4 regions of the Hoeflea sp. TYP-13 genome follow, and region 2 is predicted to be linked to each of the others. Evidence: predicted binding sites of a transcription regulator. Region 2 holds the regulator's gene; each other region holds the start of a gene.
The links. The regulator LexA, encoded in region 2, represses DNA repair genes until DNA is damaged. The targets are predictions, from matches to a motif close to TGTTCNNNNTGTGTTCNG.
Positions count from the first base shown of each region.

Region 1: a site for LexA is predicted at 2,240-2,257, ahead of ABVT35_RS16355 (ATP-dependent helicase). Genes of this name have one in related genera too.
Region 3: a site for LexA is predicted at 3,485-3,502, ahead of ruvC (crossover junction endodeoxyribonuclease RuvC). Genes of this name have one in related genera too.
Region 4: a site for LexA is predicted at 2,863-2,880, ahead of uvrA (excinuclease ABC subunit UvrA). Genes of this name have one in related genera too.

Region 1 covers NZ_JBFRBB010000002.1:1,329,112-1,334,641, forward strand. Annotated here, with positions in the region: gene ABVT35_RS16335 (chloride channel protein) at 1-18, shown strand, start outside; gene ABVT35_RS16340 (nuclear transport factor 2 family protein) at 126-542, shown strand; gene ABVT35_RS16345 (serine/threonine protein kinase) at 582-1,670, shown strand; gene ABVT35_RS16350 (MarR family winged helix-turn-helix transcriptional regulator) at 1,686-2,141, opposite strand; gene ABVT35_RS16355 (ATP-dependent helicase) at 2,320-4,800, shown strand; gene ABVT35_RS16360 (bifunctional 2',3'-cyclic-nucleotide 2'-phosphodiesterase/3'-nucleotidase) at 4,991-5,530, shown strand, end outside.
Region 2 covers NZ_JBFRBB010000002.1:261,459-266,988, reverse strand. Annotated here, with positions in the region: gene ABVT35_RS11585 (ComEC/Rec2 family competence protein) at 1-1,974, shown strand, start outside; gene lexA (transcriptional repressor LexA) at 1,994-2,713, opposite strand; gene ABVT35_RS11575 (branched-chain amino acid ABC transporter permease) at 3,098-4,021, opposite strand; gene ABVT35_RS11570 (branched-chain amino acid ABC transporter permease) at 4,033-4,923, opposite strand; gene ABVT35_RS11565 (ABC transporter substrate-binding protein) at 4,976-5,530, opposite strand, start outside.
Region 3 covers NZ_JBFRBB010000003.1:206,604-212,133, reverse strand. Annotated here, with positions in the region: gene ABVT35_RS18125 (glycosyltransferase) at 1-121, shown strand, start outside; gene ABVT35_RS18120 (NAD-dependent epimerase/dehydratase family protein) at 118-1,026, shown strand; gene ruvB (Holliday junction branch migration DNA helicase RuvB) at 1,216-2,259, opposite strand; gene ruvA (Holliday junction branch migration protein RuvA) at 2,290-2,907, opposite strand; gene ruvC (crossover junction endodeoxyribonuclease RuvC) at 2,904-3,440, opposite strand; gene ABVT35_RS18100 (YebC/PmpR family DNA-binding transcriptional regulator) at 3,575-4,324, opposite strand; gene ABVT35_RS18095 (MBL fold metallo-hydrolase) at 4,663-5,520, shown strand.
Region 4 covers NZ_JBFRBB010000001.1:2,076,782-2,082,311, forward strand. Annotated here, with positions in the region: gene uvrA (excinuclease ABC subunit UvrA) at 1-2,680, opposite strand, end outside; gene ABVT35_RS09960 (single-stranded DNA-binding protein) at 3,009-3,494, shown strand; gene ABVT35_RS09965 (hypothetical protein) at 3,599-3,994, shown strand; gene ABVT35_RS09970 (MarC family protein) at 4,044-4,673, opposite strand; gene gyrA (DNA gyrase subunit A) at 4,964-5,530, shown strand, end outside.

The DNA of each region.
Region 1 (5,530 bases), 1.1 Mb from region 2:
GAAGAGGAACACTGCTGAATTCCGGCACTAATTCTCCGGAAAACCGGACGATACCGCCCTATTTATCTGCTAGAATGCACGATTGACAGACATGCGGCACCACCGTGGAAAATCGGAGGACAATCATGATTACGCGCGACGATGTCATCGACCTTTTTGCACATCTTGAAACCGGTCACGCGGACGAGTTCTTTCAACGGGTCGCCGAGGATGTCCAATGGACGGTCATGGGTACCCACCCGCTGGCCGGCACCTATACCTCGAAGGAGGAGTTTCTCAATGCGACTTTCCGCCGGCTCGACAAGATTCTTGAACAGGGTGTGCGGCTGAAAGTGACCCACACATACTTGGAAGGGTCGACCGCCATCGTCGAGATGGAATCCCTTTCCGTTGCCAAGAGCGGCAAGCCGTTCAACAACATTTATTGCTGGATCGTCGCATTCAATGAAAGCGGCATGATTGTTGGCGTCAGGGCCTATGTCGATACCGCGCTCGTCAAGGAGGTGATCGACGAGAACGAACCGCACCTCATCAATATTTGAGCGCCACCCGTTGCGCCGTCCCTGATGATCGCTTAGAGCATGCCCTGCTCCCGGAGAGGGACAACAGAGGGTCTGATGGCGGAATTTATTTCTGATACGGTTTTCAAGCGCGACGTTTTTTCCGAAACACGCGCCGGCCATTTTGCCGACCGGCCGGATACGCGGGTCGCGCGCCGCATCGTAACCGCCTCTCCGCTTTGGTCACGCCCGCTCGCCTGGTTTCTGGCAAAGCGTGAAATCAGGGCACTCAGGGCCGTTGCCGGTATTAAAGGCACACCCGACATTATCGAGGTCGATGCCGATGGCCTGTTCCGCTCCTGGACAGATGGCACGCCGCTGCACCTTGCCCGCCCGCAAACCGGGGACTGGTACAAGGATGCGCGACGCCTGCTTCGCGACATGCGCCGGCGTGGAATAACGCACAACGATCTGGCCAAGCCACAGAACTGGCTGATGCTTTCCGACGGAAAGGCCGCAGTCATCGATTTCCAGCTTGCATCCTGCCATCGCCGCAGGGGCCGGATGTTCCGCGTCATGGCTTACGAAGATCTGCGCCACTGCATCAAGCAGAAGCGTGCCTTTGCACCCAACCTGATGACGCCGATGGAAAAGCGCATCCTCGCACGCAAATCGCTGCCGTCACGCATCTGGATGGCGACGGGCAAGAAAATCTACAATCTGATAACGCGCGGCATATTTTCCTGGTCCGACGGCGAAGGCACCGGCGACCGGATCGACCGAGAAGGCCCGGCGATCATCAAGGCGCTTGATGCCGATCCCGCAATCATATCGGCTGCCCTGGCGCTCTATCCGCTGCCGCGAAAGGGGGTCGGCATTTATGCTTTCATCGAAACGCGGGAAGAGGCCCTGGACCTTTCCAAACTCAACGATGCCGTGAGCACCCGGGACAAGGATGCACAGATTGATCTCGCCCAACCGGTCACATCGCTGCCGCGGCGTCCGGACGGAGAGGTCCGCGACGATGTCTTGCGGCTGATTGCCATGAACCAGATCACCGAACTGGATGACCTGATCGCCCGGGAACCAGATCTGGCGCCCACAGTAAGGCCAATCATTGATGGCCGCCTGAACTGGACTGACCGCCGCATCTCGCGCTTTGAGAAATGACGGGCCGCCACGGTCCTATTTGATATCGACATCAAGATATTTTCGGATCCGCTCCAACAGCGGCAGCGCCTCGATCATGTCGGGTGCCGAAATGGTCTTTGCAAGTTCGAGAATATCCGGGGCAACCGCCCGCAGCGCATCGTCCCTGACAATCTGACCAAGACCGGTGAGCTTGGCCCTTTTTGACCGGCCGTCATATTCATCGGGAACGACGGTGACAAAGCCGCGTGCCTCAAGCCGCTGCATGGTGTTTGTGATGGCGCCCTTTGTAACCTGCATGGCACGGGCAAGTTCAAGGAGCGTCGGATTGGCCTCGTCTCGCGCCAGATGGTCGAGGACGAGAAAATGCGCCCGCTTGAGTTCATGCGGCAGCGCGCGGTCTATCAACTTGTCTGAAGCCTGAGCAATTGCAGAAATTTCAAGGAAAAACCGAAAAACGGTGCTGTCGGCACCGGACGAAGGCTGCTTCATGCTCATTGCTGCTGTCTGACCTGCTCGTATTTTAACCCGCGACCGAATAATGGGCATCCATGATTATTTTATGGCCGCCGATATACGAGCCGGTGCAGCTGAACGATTCGGGAACAAAACTGCGCCCGCAACGCAATGGTTGCTGGCCTTTCACCGCCGAATCACTACATTGAGAGGGATGGTCAATCCGGATGAAGATATACCGTTTTTTGGCGATGGCGATTCCCAGGCGCCTTCAGCGCCCGCCACCGGCGGTATCGCTGCGCGCGCCATGGTGGCGAGAAACCGTCAGAGCGGTCCGGCCCCTTATCTCGATGGGCTTAACCCCGAGCAGACCCGCGCCGTCGAGACAGTCGACGGGCCAGTTCTCGTGCTGGCCGGTGCTGGCACAGGCAAGACCCGCGTCCTGACCACCCGAATTGCTCATATCCTTGCAACCGGCAAGGCCTATCCGAGCCAGATCCTGTCCGTCACCTTCACCAACAAGGCGGCCCGCGAAATGAAGGAGCGCATTGGCGTTCTCGTCGGCGGGGCCGTGGAAGGCATGCCGTGGCTCGGAACATTCCATTCCATCGGCGTCAAGCTGCTGCGCCGCCACGCCGAGCTTGTCGGTCTTCGGTCTGATTTTTCAATTCTGGACACGGACGATCAGATAAGGCTTCTGAAACAGCTCATTCAGGCCGAAGGTCTCGACGACAAGCGCTGGCCGGCCCGTCAGTTCGCCATGATGATTGACGGCTGGAAGAACAAGGGGCACGGCCCGGCCGATATTCCCGAAGGCGATGCACGGTCCTTTGCCAATGGCAAGGGACGCGAGCTCTACGAGGCGTACCAGAACCGGCTGAAAACACTCAACGCCTGCGATTTCGGCGATCTGCTGTGCCATCCGATCCGCATCTTCAAGAACCACCCGGACGTTCTCAAGGAGTATCACCAGAAGTTCCGCTACATCCTTGTCGACGAGTACCAGGACACCAACACCGCGCAGTATCTGTGGCTGCGGCTGATCGCACAGGGCTCGCACAATGTGTGCTGTGTCGGCGACGACGACCAGTCCATCTATGGCTGGCGCGGCGCCGAAGTCGACAATATCCTGCGGTTCGAAAAGGATTTCCCCGGCGCGGTCGTTATCCGGCTGGAACGCAACTACCGTTCCACCGCCCATATTCTGGGCGCCGCATCCCATTTGATTTCTCACAATGAGGGCCGGCTCGGAAAAACACTGTTCACAGAGCTGGCCGACGACGAGCACGACAAGGTCATGGTGCACGCGGCCTGGGATTCGGAAGAGGAAGCCCGCGCCGTCGGCGAGGAAATCGAGCAGTTGCAAAGGCGCGACCACAAGCTCAACGATATGGCGATACTGGTACGCGCCTCTTTCCAGATGCGCGAATTCGAAGACCGTTTCGTCACCCTCGGCCTCAATTACCGAGTTATCGGCGGGCCGCGCTTTTACGAGCGCCTCGAAATCCGCGACGCCATGGCCTATTTCCGCGTTGTCTGCCAGCCGGCAGACGACCTTGCCTTCGAGCGCATCGTCAACACCCCGAAGCGCGGCCTTGGCGAAGCTGCCGTCCGCCAGTTGCACGATTATGCCCGCGCCCGGGAAATTCCACTGCTGAAGGCCGCCTCCGATCTCGTCATGACCGAGGAGATGAAGCCGCGGCCGCGCAAATCGCTGACCGATGTGGTTGAAAATTTCCATCGCTGGTCCTCGCTGCTCGAAACAACCCCGCACACGGAGCTTGCCGAACAGATCCTTGACGAAAGCGGCTATACGGCGATGTGGCAGAATGACCGTTCGGCCGATGCGCCAGGCAGGCTCGACAATCTGAAGGAACTGATCCGCTCCATGGAGGAATTTGAATCCATGCGCGGCTTCCTCGAACATGTCAGCCTCGTCATGGATGCGGAGCAGAATGAGGATCTCGATGCGGTTTCCCTCATGACGCTGCATTCGGCCAAGGGTCTGGAATTCGAAACCGTCTTTTTGCCCGGCTGGGAAGAAGGTCTCTTCCCGCACCAGCGCGCCCTCGACGAGGGCGGGCGCTCCGGCCTTGAGGAAGAACGCAGGCTCGCCTATGTCGGACTGACACGGGCCAAGATCAACTGCCATATCTGGTTCGTGTCAAACCGCCGCATCCACGGGCTTTGGCAGTCGACAATTCCATCGCGTTTCCTCGACGAGTTGCCTTCCGAGCATGCCGACGTCGCCGAGCCCGAAACATCCTATGGCGGATATGGGGCAACAAGCGTCGGCGGCGGCTACGGCGCGTCGCGTTTCGATGAGGCCGAACCCTTCTCGGGCAGCTACAATACGCCCGGCTGGCGGCGGGCCCAGGCCAACCGCAATGAGGCAACACGCCAGAACTGGGGTTCGCGCTCCGGCCACTCCGTCGAGCGCATCGGCTATGGCGAAACAGATTCAGGCTATGGCGCCGGCCGCACCTCGATCAAGAACCGCACGATCGAAGGCGAACTCGTTGCAAGATCCGTCGCGGACGAGCCTTCGGCTTTTGCGATTGGCGACCGCGTTTTCCACATGAAATTCGGAAACGGCAATGTCGCCTCCATCGACGGCAACAAGCTGACCATCGATTTCGACAAGGCCGGCCAGAAACGCGTCCTCGACAATTACGTAGAAAAAACAAAGAAATAGCCGCAAAAGCGGAATCGAATCCACAACATCTTTTTCGAACGCGCAACTCTGTCACAATTTTGCAGAGAATGTGGACGCATATTCTCCTCGGGGCTAAGCTGTCCTATTCGGCATTTCAATGATCAAGGCATATCCGGTCTGACCACCGCTCCACGCGGTCCTTTCCGGATTGCAGCAAGGGAGCAACAAAATGACAATTCGATTTAATAACAAGCTCAACCGCCGCGATTTTCTGGCCGGCACCGCCGCCATCGGCTCGCTCGCCCTTCTCCACCCCTATTCGGCATTTGCGTCCGGCAACCAGGCCCATCTGCGCCTGATGGAGACGACGGACCTGCATGTCCATGTCTTTCCCTATGACTATTACCGCGACCGCCCGTCCGATTCCGTCGGCCTTGCCCGTACCGCAAAGCTCATCCGCAGCTTCCGCGACGAAGCAACCAACTCGCTGCTCGTCGACAATGGCGACTTCCTGCAGGGCAATCCGATGGGCGATTACATCGCCTACGAGCGCGGCATGAAGGAAGGCGACATGCATCCGATCATCCAGGCAATGAACGTGCTTGGATTTGATGCTTCGACACTCGGCAACCACGAATTCAATTACGGCCTCGACTTCCTGATGAAGACCATCGACGGCGCGGACTTCCCGGTCGTGTCCGCCAACGTCACCAAGGGCGCGCTGGCCGCCAATCCGCGCGACGATGAGCTATTCCTGAAGCCCTATGTG
Region 2 (5,530 bases):
GCAGACTTTGAGACCTCCCGCAATCCGACAACATTGCTTGATAGTGAAGTCACGACCCGGCTGCGCGGCGCGGTCGTCGGCCGCGATATCGACCATGCCGGCCGGTGGCGTTACACCGTTGACATTCAAAAGACATGGGATCCGCAAATCAGGCGGCCTCCGGAGCGTGTACGCCTCGTCTCGCGAAGCAGACACGAGCCCGTTGCAATCGGCGTGGGGATCGAAGGTCTTGCACGCCTTCAGCCGCCCTCGGGTCCCGCACTGCCGGGAGAATATGATTTTTCCTTCAATGCCTATTTCAAGGGCATTGGTGCATACGGTTTTTTTTACGGTGCCCCGATAGTCGCTGACAGCGCTTTGCAAGACGGCACGGTTTCGTCAAGCCGGCGTTTGAGCATCTGGCTGGCGCAGCTTCGTGAAGACATTGCAGCGCGTATTAGGGCTGTCCTGCCAGGCGATACCGGAGGATTTGCGAGTGCGCTGACCGTTGCCGAACGGCGCGCCATGAGCCCCGAAACAGTAGAAGCGCTTCGAGCCAGTGGTCTGGCGCATGTCCTGGCGATTTCCGGACTTCATATGGCGCTGGTTGCCGGGACATTCTTCTTTTTCATGCGTGCCTGCTTCAGTTTTTTTCCGTCACTCGTCCAGGCGGTTCCTGCCAAAAAGATTGCCGCAGCAGGTGCCTTGCTTGTCGCGACCTTTTACCTGTTCATTTCGGGTGGCAGTGTGTCGACACAGCGCGCCTGGATCATGCTTGCAATCGTTCTTGTTGCCGTGCTTCTGGATCGGCGGGCTCTGACAATGCGCAATGTTGCAATTGCTGCGATCATCATCATTTTGATTTCCCCGTCAGCAGTGGTCGGACCCGGGTTCCAGATGTCCTTTGCGGCAACCGCGGCGCTCATCGCCACCTACGGGCTATGGGATCGCAGATGGTCGGAACGTCGGTTGTTTGAAAGTAATTCGGCGCCTGGGCTGTTCCGGGTCGTGCTGGTATTCTTCGCCGGTCTTGCACTGACGTCGCTGGTCGCGGGCCTGGCGACTGCGCCATTCGCCATCTACCATTTTCACCGGGTTGCATCATTCGGTCTCATAGCCAACCTCTTGGCAATGCCCATCGTGACGTTTGTCGTTATGCCTGCCGGGCTTATTTCGCTGCTCGTCATGCCACTCGGTTTGGAGCACTGGCCATTGGTTGCGATGGGCTGGGGGCTTGATGCGGTGATCGCGATAGCGCGTTATGTCGAGGGCCTCGGCGGCGTCATTGTTGTCGGCCGGATGAACTGGCTGGCTCTTTCCGCTCTTGTTTCGGGTTTTCTCGTTTTCGTGCTCGCAAAGACGCGCCTAAGGCTGATTGGTCTTGCCGTCTGCGCAATTGCCATTGCTGCCTTTGTGGTGGTCGAGCCCGACCGGAAACCGGACTTGCTGGTTTCCGAGGATGGCAGGCTCGTCGCCCTGGTCACGGAAAATGGCCTTGCAACGAACCGGAGGCGGCCATCAACCTTCATATTCGAACAATGGCAGCGTTCAATCGTCAGGGACGGGCATATCGCACCGACATATTCGGGTGTCAGCGCTACCGATCTGCCTTCTCTATTTGAAAGCATGCGAGGCCAAAAGCCGTCATTCGTCTGCGTAAAAGACACCTATTGTGGAGCTGTGACCGCCGCCGGAACAAGGGTTGCCGTTGTCGAGGACCTTGCAGCGATCGGAGCGGCCTGCGATAGCGCCGACATCGTAATCACCGCCAAGAAAATCGCCATGGAACGCTGTTATTCAGGAGCAATGCTGGTGACAGGCAGAATGCTGCGGCAAAGCGGGTCACTCGAAATCGGGATGCCGAATAAAGCCGGTGAACTCCTCGTTCGATCCGCCATCGGCCACACGAACCGGCCCTGGACTGAGCAGCGGTTCTATGACTGGCGCAGCCGATCATTCCATCACAATCCGCCAAAGTGGATGCGCGACCAATAGCGGTTTCCGCGACTGGCAATCAATGATAGCGCCGGATCAGGCCAACGAGTTTACCCTGGATCTTCACCTGGTCGGGGCCGAAAATCCTTGTTTCGTAGGCGGGGTTTGCCGCTTCAAGTGCTATCGATGCGCCCTTGCGGCGGAAACGCTTGAGCGTTGCCTCTTCATCATCAACGAGAGCGACGACGATTTCACCGGGATTGGCAGTCGCGGCGTTCTTGATCACCACCGTGTCGCCGTCGAATATGCCGGCTTCGATCATCGAGTCGCCCTTGACCTCAAGCGCATAATGTTCGCCACTTGAAAGCATGTCCGGCGGCACGCTGATATTGTGGGTGATGTTCTGTATCGCCGAGATCGGAACGCCCGCGGCAATGCGGCCCATGACGGGAACGCTGACAGCGGCTTCGACGCCGTCATCGACAGGTGAGGGGGCGGCTTTCGATTCGGTTGCCGGTTTGCCGAGGCTGCCTTCAATAACGCTCGGGGAAAAACCTTTTCGCGGCTGCGATGCCGGGATCATCGTTTCGGGAAGACGCAGCACTTCCAGCGCTCTTGCCCGGTTGGGAAGCCTTCGGATGAAACCGCGTTCCTCCAGTGCCGTGATCAACCGGTGGATTCCGGATTTGGATGCGAGATCAAGCGCTTCCTTCATTTCGTCGAAGGACGGCGGAATACCGCTTTCCTTCATGCGTTCATGGATGAAAAGCAGAAGTTCATGTTGTTTGCGCGTCAGCATCGCAGTGCTCCCGAATCGGAGAAACAAATACAGAACATACACTATATGTTCCAGTTGTGTTCTGCAAGTGTTGTGAATGTGCCGGACAAAGGTGAATGAATGGTGAAGGGGAATTCCCGGGGAGGCAGGAAGCTATTGCGGACCGGGATTGGAGAAGCGCAGGGAGTTATTTTAGATTGTGAATTTTATAAGCGCTTGAATTTATTATTGTTTCCGGAATTCCCAATCGCGCTGGATTGTGGGGGTGACATTCAACTCATCCCGAATAGTTATTTACGCTTTGATTTTATTGTCTTTTCATAGCCAAAGACTTTTTCAGGACATAATCCCATACACCTGTGAATACGGGATATCCGATGCTCTTTCTTTGTTTCCCTCCGGACTTTAGAAGGATCGGCGCATCATTGCGGCGAATTCTCCGACGATGCCGCGCCGGAAGGCCAGTACGCAAAGCACGAAGATCGCACCCATGACCACGGGCACCCAGGCGCTGAGCGGGCCCGACGCAAGGAGATTTTGCAATGATATGATTACGCCTGCCCCAAAGGCCGGGCCGATAAGCGTGCCAACGCCGCCGAGGAGGGTCATAAGCACGACCTCGCCGGACATGTGCCAGTTGACATCCGTCAGTGAGGCAAGCTGGAAGACGACCGTTTTCGTGGCACCGGCGAGGCCCGCAATCGTAGCCGAGAGTGTGAAGGCGAGCAGTTTGGCCCGCTCCACGTCGTAGCCGAGCGAGACCGCGCGGTCCTCGTTGTCGCGAATGGCGCGCAGCACCTGACCAAAGGGCGAATGCACGGTACGGGCGATCACCGCGAAGCCTGTGAGGAAGACAATCAGCACGAAATAGTACATGGCCAGATTGTCCGTCAGGTCGAACAGGCCCAGCGCGTAGCCGCGCGGCACGCCCTGCAACCCATTCTCGCCGCCGGTGAAGTCGGCGGAGACGAAGAAGAAATAGGCCATCTGTGCAAGGGCCAGCGTAATCATGGCGAAATAGATGCCCTGCCGCCTTATCGCCAGTTGACCGACTACAGCGCCAAAGGCGCCGGCTGCTACGGTCCCGGCCAGTATGCCGAGCTCCGTCGGCAGGCCCCAAACGGTCAGCGCATGCCCTGTGACATAGGCCGCCCCGCCGAAAAAGGCCGCATGGCCAAAGCTCAGAAGACCGCCATATCCGAGGATGAGATTGAACGCGCAGGCAAAGAGCGCAAAGCACAGGATCTTCATCAGGAAGACCGGGTAGATTGCGAAGGGGGCTGCGATCAGCAGGGCAAGCGCGATGAGGATTGCAATGGGTCTGGTCATGTGCGGCTCCCTTATGCGGTTCGTCCGAAGAGGCCCGCGGGCCGCAGTATCAACACAACAGCCATGACGGCGAATATCACAGTAGCCGAGGCTTCAGGCCAGAACACTTTGGTCAGCCCCTCGATCACGCCCATCGCGATTCCCGTGACGACGGCACCCATGATCGATCCCATGCCGCCGATGACGACGACGGCAAAGACGACGATGATCAGGTTTGAGCCCATCAGCGGATTTACCTGGGTGATCGGGGCAGCCAGAACTCCGGCAAATCCGGCGAGCGCCACACCATAGCCATAGGCGAGTGTTGTCAGCAGCGGGACATTCACGCCAAACGCCTGCAACAGCCTGGGATTTTCTGTACCGGCGCGCAGGTAGGCTCCGATCCTGGTGCGCTCGAACAGCCACCATGTGAACAGGCAGACCGCGAGAGCAGCCACCACGACCCAGCCACGGTACCACGGCAGGAACATGAACCCCAGATTGACACCGCCCTTTAGCGCTTCGGGTGTGGGATAAGGAATGCCTGAAGCGCCATAAAGCTTGACGAACAGGCCCTCGATCACGATCGCAAGGCCGAAGGTCAGCAGCAGTCCATAAAGATGGTCGATACCCGAGAGCCTTCGCAGCAGGAAGCGTTCAATCAGTATGCCGGCCGAACCCACCATGACCGGAGCGAGGATCAGCGCCCCCCAATATCCGATGCCCAGGACTACAAGCAGAAAATAGCTGGCGAAAGCGCCCAGCATATAAAGAGCGCCGTGGGCGAAATTCACGATGTTCAAAAGGCCGAAGATCACTGCCAGCCCGAGTGATAAAACCGCGTAGAAGGCTCCGTTGATCAGCCCCAATAGGAGCTGTCCAAAGAGCACTTGCGGTGGAAATCCCAGAAGTTCGGCAAGCATGATCCGGCCTCGCTTTTTTGGGCCCCGGCTGGTACCGGGGCCCTGTTTGGCGTTATTTTGTGGGACACGTGCTCTCGGAGAGCGGGCCATAGGCTTCTTCACCCGGAATTGTCCGGATGATCTCGTAATAGTCCCAGGCCCCCTTGCTCTCAGACGGCGATTTCACGCGGGCAAGATACATGTCGTGCACCATCCGTCCGTCGCTGCGGATCACACCGTTCTTGGCGAAGAAATCATCGACCGGATTTTCGCGCATCCAGGCCAGTATGGTATCGGTGTCGTCGGAACCGGTTGCTTCGATGGCTTTGAGGTAATGCGTAACAGACGAATAGACGCCCGCCTGCACCATGGTCGGCATAGCTCCGGCGCGCTCGTTGAAGCGTTTGGACCAGGCACGGGTCTCGTCGTTCAGATCCCAGTAGAAGCCGGTGGTCAACTGTATGCCCTGGGCGGTTTCCAGCCCCAGCGCATGTACATCCGTGATGAAGGTCAACAGCGCCGCGATGGTCTGGCCGCCTGCCACTAGGCCAAACTCATTGGCCGCCTTGATCGCGTTGGTGGTGTCGGCACCGGCGTTTGCCAGACCGACAACCTTGGCGCCCGAGGC
Region 3 (5,530 bases), on a different contig from region 2:
GGAAGCAGACAATCCGAGAGCCGGAGAGCTGGCGCCCCTGATCGAACTTTGGCATGCGTTCCACTCGGGCACGGGCATTCCCGAAATCAACGCCCTTGAAAATCCGGGCAAGCCCGCATGACGCGCGTCCTCGTCACCGGAGGCAGCGGCCTGGTCGGCCGCTTCATCGTCGAGGACCTGTTTTCTCATGGTTATGACGTCACGGTCGCCGGGCGCACTGCGCCGGCGCCTGACCTTTTTTCTGCACCCGTGCAATTTGTCCCGCTGACGCTCAATCCAAAGGCTGATTTTGGGACTGCGGTTGCCGGATGCGACTGTCTGATTCACGCCGCTTTCGCCCATGTTCCGGGCCGCTACCGGAGCGGTGAAGGCGATGATGCTCCCGGCTTTTGGAGGGCGAATTTTCTTTCAACGCTGCTTTTGTTTCAGGCAGCCGCTCAGGCCGGAATGGAGCGCGGCGTGTTCCTCTCAAGCCGGGCGGTTTACGGCGTTCAGTCACCGGGTGCCGTGCTCACCGAAAAAACCGACTGCCACCCCGACACGCACTATGGCGCGGTCAAACACGCTTGTGAACGCCACCTTGGCGCTTTGTCGGCCAAGGGCGGGCTTGCAGTCGCCAGCCTGCGCGCTACCGGTGTTTACGGGTCCCTGCAACCAGGCGAAGCGCATAAATGGTCAGATCTTTTTAACGACTACCTCAACGGCAATCCCGTTGAACCACGCTGCGGAACGGAAGTGCATGGCAGAGACGTCGCGGCGGCAACACGGTTGATGCTGGAACTGCCGGAGGCAGAGATCGCCGGTGAGGCTTTCAACGTCTCCGACCTCTTTCTCGATCGCCGTGATCTGCTGGCGCTCGTCCGGGAACACACCGGCTGCAGCCATTCCCTGCCCGCCGAGGCAGATAAAAGCAGTTACAACATTGCAAGCACTGCAAAACTTGCAGCACTCGGATGGCAACCCGGCGGTGTGGCATTGCTGCAATCCGAGATCGAGCGGCTTCTAGAGCGTGTCTTGCTTAAATAGAATCATTTGACCGAGGCGATTTTGGTCGCTGACAAGGCGGATTGCGCGCCGTGGTGCTAACCCACCACAAGCGCAAGCCAACGCAGTCAGCGGGCAAAATCGCCCGGCCCGTTTACCACTCTGTTTCAACAACATAATCCTCTCGAGGGTAGCAGCAAATGCTTCAATTTAAGCAAGACACGCTCTAGGCTAGTCCTCACCTTCCTGAAACAGGTTGATCTGCTGCTGTGCAAGATCCTTTGGCACGTCGAGGCCAAGATGCCGCCAGGCATTGGCAGTCAACAGCCGCCCGCGCGGTGTGCGCTGAATGAGACCCTGCTGAATGAGATACGGCTCGATTATGTCCTCGATCGCGTCGCGCGGTTCGGAAAGTCCCGCCGCAATCGTTTCGACGCCCACCGGCCCGCCGCCGAAATTATGCGCGATCATTGTAAGATACCGGGAATCGAGCTGGTCGAGGCCTTTATTGTCCACTGATAGCCGCGTCAGCGCCTCGTCGGCAATCTGCCGCGTCACGGCCTCGGCCTTGGCAACCTCGGCAAAATCCCTGACCCGCCGTAACAATCGACCCGCAATGCGCGGCGTTCCGCGTGCGCGCCGGGCAATTTCCTGTGCGCCGTCATCGGTTATCTCAAGCCCCATCAGCCGCGCGCCGCGTCGCACAATGTGCTCAAGCTCCTCGACGGTATAGAAATTGAGCCGGACAGGTATTCCGAAGCGGTCGCGCAGCGGAGTTGTCAGCAGGCCAAGCCGTGTCGTTGCCGCGACAAGCGTAAAGCGCGCGAGGTCTATCTTGACCGAGCGCGCGGCCGGTCCCTCGCCGATAATGAGATCGAGCTGGTAGTCCTCCATTGCCGGATAGAGGATCTCTTCCACCGCCGGATTAAGCCGGTGGATCTCGTCGATGAAGAGAACATCCCGCTCTTCCAGATTGGTCAAAAGCGCCGCGAGATCACCGGCTTTTGCGATCACCGGGCCGGACGTCGAGCGGAAATTGACGCCGAGCTCCTTTGCCATGATCTGCGCCAGCGTTGTCTTTCCGAGCCCCGGCGGGCCGACGAACAGCACGTGATCGAGTGCATCGCCCCGCGCCTTTGCAGCCTCTATGAAAACCTTGAGATTGGAGCGCGCCTCGGCCTGGCCTGTAAATTCGTCGAGGCTTTGCGGACGCAAAGTCAGCTCAGCGTCTTCGCCGCGCGTTTCCGCGGAAATGATGCGATCGTGCTCACTCATTGCTCAATCCCGCGCCAAATTCATCAAAAGTCACTGCGACAGTTCCTTCAGGCCAAGCCGGATCAGTGTGGCGGAATCGGCTGTTTCACCGGCCGATTTCATCGCCGCCGCGACAGCATTTGCCGCCTGATCCCTTGAATAGCCGAGATTGGACAGGGCAGAAACCGCATCCGTCACCGGGCCGGCTGCCGCGCCTTCACCGAGCTCCTGCTTGAGGCCGATAGCGGCGCCGGCCTCGCCGGCATAGGCCGGCGCCTTGTTCTTGAGTTCCGTGACAATGCGTTGCGCGACTTTCGGGCCGATACCCGGCGCGCGGGCAACCGTTGCCTTGTCCTGCAGCGCGATGGCATTGGCAAGATCAGCGGCCGATAGCGTCGACAGTACCGCCAGCGCCACCTTAGCGCCGACGCCCTGAACGCTTTGCAGGAGCCGAAACCATTCCCTCTCAAGTGCCGAAGCAAATCCAAACAGCTTCAATTGGTCTTCGCGAACAAATGTCTCGATATGCAGAACGGCAGCCTCGCCTACGCTGCCTAGTCCGCCGAGTGTGCGCGCCGAACAGAACGCCACATAACACACGCCGTGAACATCGATCAGCACATGGTCCTCGCCGATTTCATCGATGGTTCCCTTGAGCTTTCCGATCATGCGGTCCGCGCCTCCGCCTGTTCCGCCAGCTTGAACCGGCCGACGGCGCTCTGCCTGTGATGGGCATGGCAGATAGCAATAGCCAGTGCATCGGCCGCGTCGTCGGTATCGAACTGCGCCTTTGGCATCAGCACCTTGACCATCATATGGATCTGCTTCTTGTCGCCATGGCCGACGCCGATCACCGATTTCTTCACCGCATTCGGCGCATATTCAGCGACCTGCAGGCCTGCCAGCGCCGGCACCAGCATGGCAATGCCTCGCGCCTGACCGAGTTTCAGCGTGGCCGTCGCATCCTTGTTGACAAAGGTCGCCTCAACCGCCGCCTCATGAGGCATATATTCGTGCAGAACCTGCGACAGACCGTCATGCAACTGGCAGAGCCGGGACGCAAGATCCTTTGCCGCGTCTGAGCGAACGGTGCCCGAAGCAACAAAGCGCAACGAATTGCCAAGGCTCTCCACCATTCCCCATCCGGTTCTGCGCAAACCCGGATCGATGCCGATGATGCGTGTAATATCTGCCTGGGCCATGTCCCCGTCCGTTGTTTGCCGCATTTGAGCTATGCCACAGAAATGCGAACAAAACAAAAACATTTCGTAAATTCCAACAAAAAACCCGGATCACCGGACCCGGGTTCTTCGCCGTCAGATATCAAGCTGGTATCTCAGGCATCGGCGAGTTTGGCCATAACCTCGTCCGAGATCTCGAAATTGGCATAAACGTTCTGAACGTCGTCGTCGTCTTCCAGAGCGTCGATCAGCTTCATCAGCGTGCCGGCTTTCTGTTCATCCACATCGGTGCTGGTTTGCGGTTTCCACACGGGCTTGACGGATTCAGCTTCGCCCAACGTCGATTCCAGCGCACTTGAAACATCGCCAATGGCTTCGAATGCACATGTGATCGTATGCCCTTCCTCGCCGGACTGGACATCGTCGGCGCCTGCCTCGATCGCAGCTTCCATGACCGAATCCTCGTCGCCCGCATCCGCCGTATAGACGATCTCGCCGACGCGGTCGAACATGAAGCCCACCGAGCCGGTCTCGCCGAGCGCCCCGCCATTCTTGGAAAAACACGCACGCACATTGGAAGCGGAACGATTGCGGTTGTCGGTCAGCACTTCCACAATGATGGCAACGCCGCCGGGACCATAACCCTCGTAGCGGATTTCCTCGTAATCTTCACTGTCACCACCGGCGCCCTTGTTGATGGCGCGCTGAATATTGTCCTTCGGCATGGACTGGCCCTTGGCGTTCTGTACCGCCAGCCGCAGCCTCGGATTGCCTTCGATGTCGCCGCCGCCCATCTTGGCCGCAACGGTCAATTCTTTGGACAGTTTGGAGAACAGCTTCGAGCGCACGGCGTCCTGCCGTCCTTTCCGGTGCATGATGTTCTTGAATTTTGAATGGCCTGCCATGGCACTCCGTCCACTTTTTAGGATTTCTTGATTGCGCCGCCTTATAGGCAAGTCGGAACCCGCCGTCCAGACGGCTGGCATCCATGCGGCGGCGCGCGCTCACACGCGTGCTGATCATGTGCTGGCATTGCAGCTTCAGAACTGCAACCGGCGGATTTATTTTATCAAAGCACTACTTGATCAGCCCGGTCGAAATTGAGCGAAATCACACATTTTGGGTAATTTGTCACTATTTCGCTTAAAATGATCCCCGTTATGGTGTAACGAGTGCGACATTTAAGAAATACAGCCGGTAGGGCAGTGCCGGTCGGATACTTAAACATATTGGGACGGGCGATATGAAAATACACTGGGGCTTTGTCAGCTTGCTGTGTGCACTGCCGGTGGTTGCTGGCATTGCCGGTGGCTGGAACATCGAAATTGTGACGCAGACGCTGCAGAATATCAGCGATGAAAGCACACCGCGTCCGGTTTCCATCTGCCAGGCCGTTGCCTCGAAGCCGCAGGCTATCCCAGTTGTTCCGGCCGCCGGCGATCCGCTGAACAAGGAACAGGTCCGCATATCGTTTATCGGCCATTCCACCTATCTCATCGAAACACCGCAGGGCGTGACCATCGCCACCGACTACAACGGCTATGCGGGCGACAACGAGCCGCCGCAGGTGGTTACGATGAACAAGGCGCACTCAAGCCATTTCACCCTGCAGCCGGACCCGGCGATCGAGAACGTTCTGCCGGGCTGGAACCCCAATGGCGGTCCGGTCGATCATGACCTGGTTATCGGCGATACCTATATCCGCAACGTCACCACCGACATCAGGTCTGGATTTGGCGGCAGGGAGCCTGACGCGAATTCGATCTTTATATTTGAGGTCGCGGGCCTTTGCATCGGTCATCTCGGTCACCTCCACCACGAACTCGAAGATCGCCATATCGCACAAATCGGCAGGCTCGACGTTTTGATGGTGCCGATCGATGGCGGCCTGACCATCGGTCACGAAAAGATGAGCGATATCGTTAAGCGCCTGCGCGCCTCGGTCATATTGCCGATGCACAGGCGGGGCGGGTCGATCGATGCATTCCTGAAGCTTTTCGGAAGCGACTTTGCCCGTGAATTCAGCACCGACAGCTCCATGACCGTCACGCTCCGCGACTTGCCGAAGCAGCCGACCATCATCGTCCTCAACGGCGTTTGAAACACCGCAA
Region 4 (5,530 bases), on a different contig from region 2:
CATCGAGCAATTTCGCAACATCGTGAAAATGAAGACCGGTTGTCGGCTCGTCCAGAATGTAGAGCGTGCGTCCGGTTGAACGTTTGGAAAGCTCCTTGGCCAGTTTCACACGTTGAGCCTCACCGCCTGAAAGTGTTGTTGCCTGCTGGCCGACCTTGATGTAGCCGAGGCCAACCCGCCGCAAGGTTGTCAGTTTGTCGCGAACGGCCGGGACGGCGGAGAAGAATTCGCAGCCTTCCTCCACGGTCATTTCAAGCACATCTGCAATGGATTTGCCCTTGAAGGTGACTTCCAGTGTTTCGCGGTTGTAACGCTGGCCATGGCATACGTCGCAGGTCACGTAGACATCCGGCAGGAAGTGCATTTCGATTTTGATGACCCCGTCGCCCTGGCAGGCTTCACAGCGCCCGCCCTTGACGTTGAACGAGAACCGTCCGGGCTGATAGCCACGTGCCTTTGCTTCCGGAAGGCCCGAGAACCAGTCGCGGATAGGTGTGAATGCGCCGGTATAGGTCGCCGGGTTAGAGCGCGGCGTGCGGCCGATCGGCGACTGATCGATATCGATGACCTTGTCGATATTCTGCAGTCCGTCGATGCGCTCATGTGCCGCCGGATTATCCCGCGCGCCCATGACACGCCGTGCCGCCGCCTTATAGAGCGTTTCTATGAGGAAGGTGGACTTGCCGCCGCCGGAAACGCCGGTGACGGCGGTAAAAACGCCGAGCGGGATGCTTGCGGTAATATTCTTCAGATTGTTGGCGGTGGCGCCGACGATTGTTATCTGGCGCTTCTTGTCGACCTTGCGCCGTTCGTTCGGTGTTGCCACTTCCTGCACGCCAGAGAGGTATTGCCCCGTCAGCGACTGGCTGGACGCCATGATGTCCTGCGGCGTTCCCGCAGCGACAATTTCGCCGCCGTGGATTCCGGCAGCCGGTCCGATGTCGACAACATGATCGGCCGACAGGATGGCGTCCTCGTCGTGCTCCACCACGATCACCGTATTGCCGATATCGCGAAGATGCTTGAGTGTATCGAGCAGCCGTGCATTGTCCCGCTGGTGCAGGCCGATGGAGGGTTCGTCCAGAACATAAAGAACGCCCGTCAGGCCGGAACCGATCTGGGATGCCAGACGGATGCGCTGGCTTTCGCCGCCGGAAAGGGTTCCCGAGTTACGTGACAGCGTCAGGTAATCCAGCCCGACATCATTCAGGAATTTAAGCCGGTCCCTGATCTCCTTGAAAATTCTACCGGCAATTTCGTTCTGCTTGTCCGTCAGCCGCTCTGGAAGATCGGTAAACCAGGCGCCTGCCTCCCGGATGGACATCTCGGTCACGTTGCCGACATGCAGCCCGTCAATTTTAACTGCCATCGCCTCGGGTTTCAGCCGGTAGCCACCGCAGGTCGGACAATTGGCGGCGGCCATGTAACGTTCTATTTCCTCGCGCGCCCAGGATGAATCGGTTTCCTTCCAGCGGCGTTCGAGATTGGGGATAATGCCTTCGAAATTCTTCGAAGTTTTGTAGGAGCGCAGACCGTCATCATAGTGAAAATCGATCTTGTCATCCGTTCCGCGAAGGATTGCCTCCTTCGCCGCGTCCGGCAATTCGTTCCAACGGTCTCCAAGCTTGAAGTCGAAGTGGCGGCCGAGCGCTTCCAGCGTCTGCCCATAATAAGGTGAACTGGATTTGGCCCACGGCGCAATCGCCCCGTCTCTTAAGGTGCGGCCGGGTTCCGGGATAATGAGCGCCGGATCGATCTTCTTCTGGGTGCCGAGCCCGTCGCATGTGGGACAGGCGCCGAACGGATTGTTGAAGGAAAACAGCCGCGGCTCGATTTCCGGGATGGTGAAACCGGAAACAGGACAGGCGAATTTCTGTGAAAAGACCAGCCGCTCATGGGTTTCGTTCTTCGATTTGTTGGCGCTGCCGTCCGATGTCGCGTCATCGGGAAGCGGTTTGTCCGCAAGTTCCGCGACCGCAAGTCCGTCGGCCAGTGTCAGACAGGTCTCAAGACTGTCGGCCAGTCGCGTCGACAGGTCTTCCCGTACAACAACCCGGTCAACAACGACATCGATATCGTGCTTGTATTTCTTGTCGAGCGCCGGGACATCGGCAATTTCATAGTAGCTTCCGTCAACCTTGACCCGCTGGAAGCCCTTCTTCATCAGCTCGGCCAGCTCCTTGCGGTATTCGCCCTTGCGGCCGCGAACCAGCGGCGCAAGTATGTAAAGCCGTGTTCCTTCTTCGAGCGCCATGACCCGGTCGACCATCTGGCTGACCGTCTGGCTCTCGATAGGCAGTCCGGTGGCCGGTGAATAGGGGATGCCGACCCGCGCGAAAAGCAGCCTTAGATAGTCGTATATCTCGGTAACCGTGCCGACGGTCGAGCGTGGATTGCGTGACGTTGTCTTTTGCTCGATGGAAATGGCCGGTGAAAGTCCGTCGATCTGGTCGACATCCGGCTTCTGCATCATCTCCAGGAATTGCCGTGCATAGGCCGAAAGGCTTTCGACATAACGGCGCTGGCCTTCCGCATAGATCGTGTCGAAGGCAAGCGATGATTTTCCCGAGCCTGAAAGGCCGGTCATGACAATCAGTGTGTTGCGCGGCAGGTCAAGGTCAACGCCTTTGAGATTGTGCTCGCGTGCTCCGCGGATTGAAATGGTCTTCAGTTCGCTCATGGTCTCCGTCCGGAATCAAGCCGATATGTTGATCGCGCCAGGTGCGCTGTTCTGATTTCAATCCGTGGAATGAATGCGGGTGTAAATGTAGGACTTGCTCGCCCGATGTCGAGATATACACACCACATTGCCACCCGTTCATGACCCAAGCTGAATCATTTGACAAGGCACAATAGTAGAACTAGAACATAATGTGAACAAAAAAGCTCCTGTGGATAGTTGATTGTGAGCGGACACAGACCTGCCAGATGGTCTATGGTCGCCCGAAAATAAGGGGCATGCGCTTTGCGGCAATAAAATCCGTGCCCGCATATGTGAGGACCAGGTTATGGCAGGCAGTGTCAATAAAGTAATATTGGTGGGAAATTTGGGCGCGGATCCGGAAATCCGTCGCACACAGGATGGCCGACCGATTGCCAATCTCCGTTTGGCGACGTCGGAAAACTGGCGTGACCGCAATACCGGAGAACGCCGCGAAAAAACCGAGTGGCACCGCGTGGTCATCTTCAACGAAGGTCTCTGCAAGATCGCCGAGCAATATCTGCGCAAGGGCTCAAAAGTCTATATTGAAGGGCAGTTGCAGACCCGCAAATGGCAGGACCAGAGCGGTCAGGACCGCTATTCCACGGAAGTCGTTCTGCAGGGGTTCAATTCCGCGCTCACCATGCTCGATGGCCGTGGTGAGGGTGCTCCCGGCGGTGGCGGTGGAGGCGGCGGTGGTTTCAGCGACAGCCCGCGTGATCTCGGCGGTCCTCAGGAGCCGTCACAGGAAGGTGGTTTCTCACGGGACATGGACGACGAAATACCGTTCTGATCCCTCTTCCTTCCGCCAGCCGGTTTCGAATGCCTCGCATTCATGTGATTTCACCGGATGCCGCTAGCGTGCATTTATAGGCATCTGATGTCTGGGAGGAGTTCATGGCGGATTCAAAATTCGGAACAATGAGCCGCGGACTGGTTTATGCAGCCGCGGCTCTGTCGTCTCTATGGTTGGTATTGCCATCCGGGGCAGGTGAAGTCGAAGTTGTCGCCGTTGATGCGGTCCAGCAATCGAATGGGCAATGGCGTTTTTCCGTTACGTTGCGCCATGATGACGAGGGCTGGGACCACTATGCCAACCGCTGGGACGTGGTTGGACCCGACGGTACGGTTTATGGCGAACGGGTCCTTGCCCACCCCCATGAAAACGAGCAGCCCTTTACCCGCAGTCTCTCGGGCGTAACCATTCCTGGTGAGGTGACCAGTGTCGTGATACGCGGAAATGACAGTGTGCACGGTCTTGGGGGCAAGGAACTGACCGTAGATCTGGAATAGCTGGAGCCCGGTCCTTCTCCCGGTTTTAAAGGATCATCGCGCGTAAACGTCAGCCCGTAGCCAGTGCCTTGACCCCATCGGCGACGAATTGCACCGAAAGCGCTGCCAGAAGCACCCCCAGAAGCCGTGTCAGGATGGCGCGCCCGGTTTCGCCAAGCAGCCGGTCGAGACGGTTGGCAACGATTAAGGCCGCGAACAGCGCGATCATCACCACGAGCAAAACGCCAATCAGCCCAACCCGTTCCAGCGGTTTCGGATGTGTTGAGGACAGAAGAACGATCGCTGAGATGGAGCCTGGGCCGGCAATGAGCGGTATGGCTAGCGGGAAAGCGGCAATGTTGCGTATCTGGTCCTTTGTTACGGCCCGTTTGGCGCTTTCTTCCCGGCGCTCCTGCCGTTTCTCGAAGATCATCTCGAAGGCAATCCAAAACAGGAGCAGTCCTCCGGCCACCCGGAAGGCAGGAATCGTAATTCCAAACATCTTCAATATGCCGGAGCCGGCGATCGCAAATATCGTCAATATTATGAACGCGGTGATGCATCCCCTGAGCGCGACCTGGAACCGCTCCGCCTGACTCATGCCAACCGTCAGGGCGAGAAAAAGCGGTGCATTGCCCGGCGGGTCGAGCATGACCATGAGCGTTACAAATGCATTCATCAGCGGATCAATCGATGCCATGGCGGCCTCTGTTAGAGCGAGAATCAACAGTTGACGAACGACGGAATACGGCAAATTCGCCGGCTCAAAATCACCGTAATACGGGCGATTGGCCGCGATTGTGCCACACTCTTCGCGCTTTTGTGCGAGGCGGCGGAAAGATATATATTTAAACGCTTGTTTTCACTAAGAAAAAACGCATCAAATGTGACGTTTCTTAATTGGCTTTTGCCGCACTGATCGTCTATAAATGGCGCAACTGATTCTATACAAATTGACGGGCATTTTATTTGTCAGAACACGATAATTCGATGACGCCTCCGTCCGATCCTCCGGGCATTGAACCAATCTCCATCATGGAGGAAATGCAGCGGTCCTATCTCGACTACGCCATGAGCGTGATCGTTAGCCGCGCATTGCCCGATGTCCGTGACGGATTGAAGCCGGTTCACAGGCGAATTCTCTATGCCATGCATGAGGGCGGTTTCCACTGGAACCGCAAATATGTGAAGTCGTCCCGCATCATCGGTGACGTCATGGGTAAGTATCACCCCCATGGCGACCAGGCGATCTACGACGCCATGGTGCGCATGGCGCAGGATTTTTCCATGCGCGTGCCGCTCATTGACGGGCAGGGCAATTTCGGATCAATCGACGGCGACCCGCCGGCGGCCATGCGGTATACGGAATCGCGCCTTGCAAAGGTCGCGCACGAATTGCTCGAGGACATCGACAAGGATACCGTCGATTTTCAGGAAAACTACGACGCGTCAGCCAGGGAGCCGCGGGTCATTCCTGCCCGTTTTCCCAATCTGCTCGTCAATGGCGCGGGCGGCATCGCCGTCGGCATGGCCACGAACATTCCGCCCCACAATCTC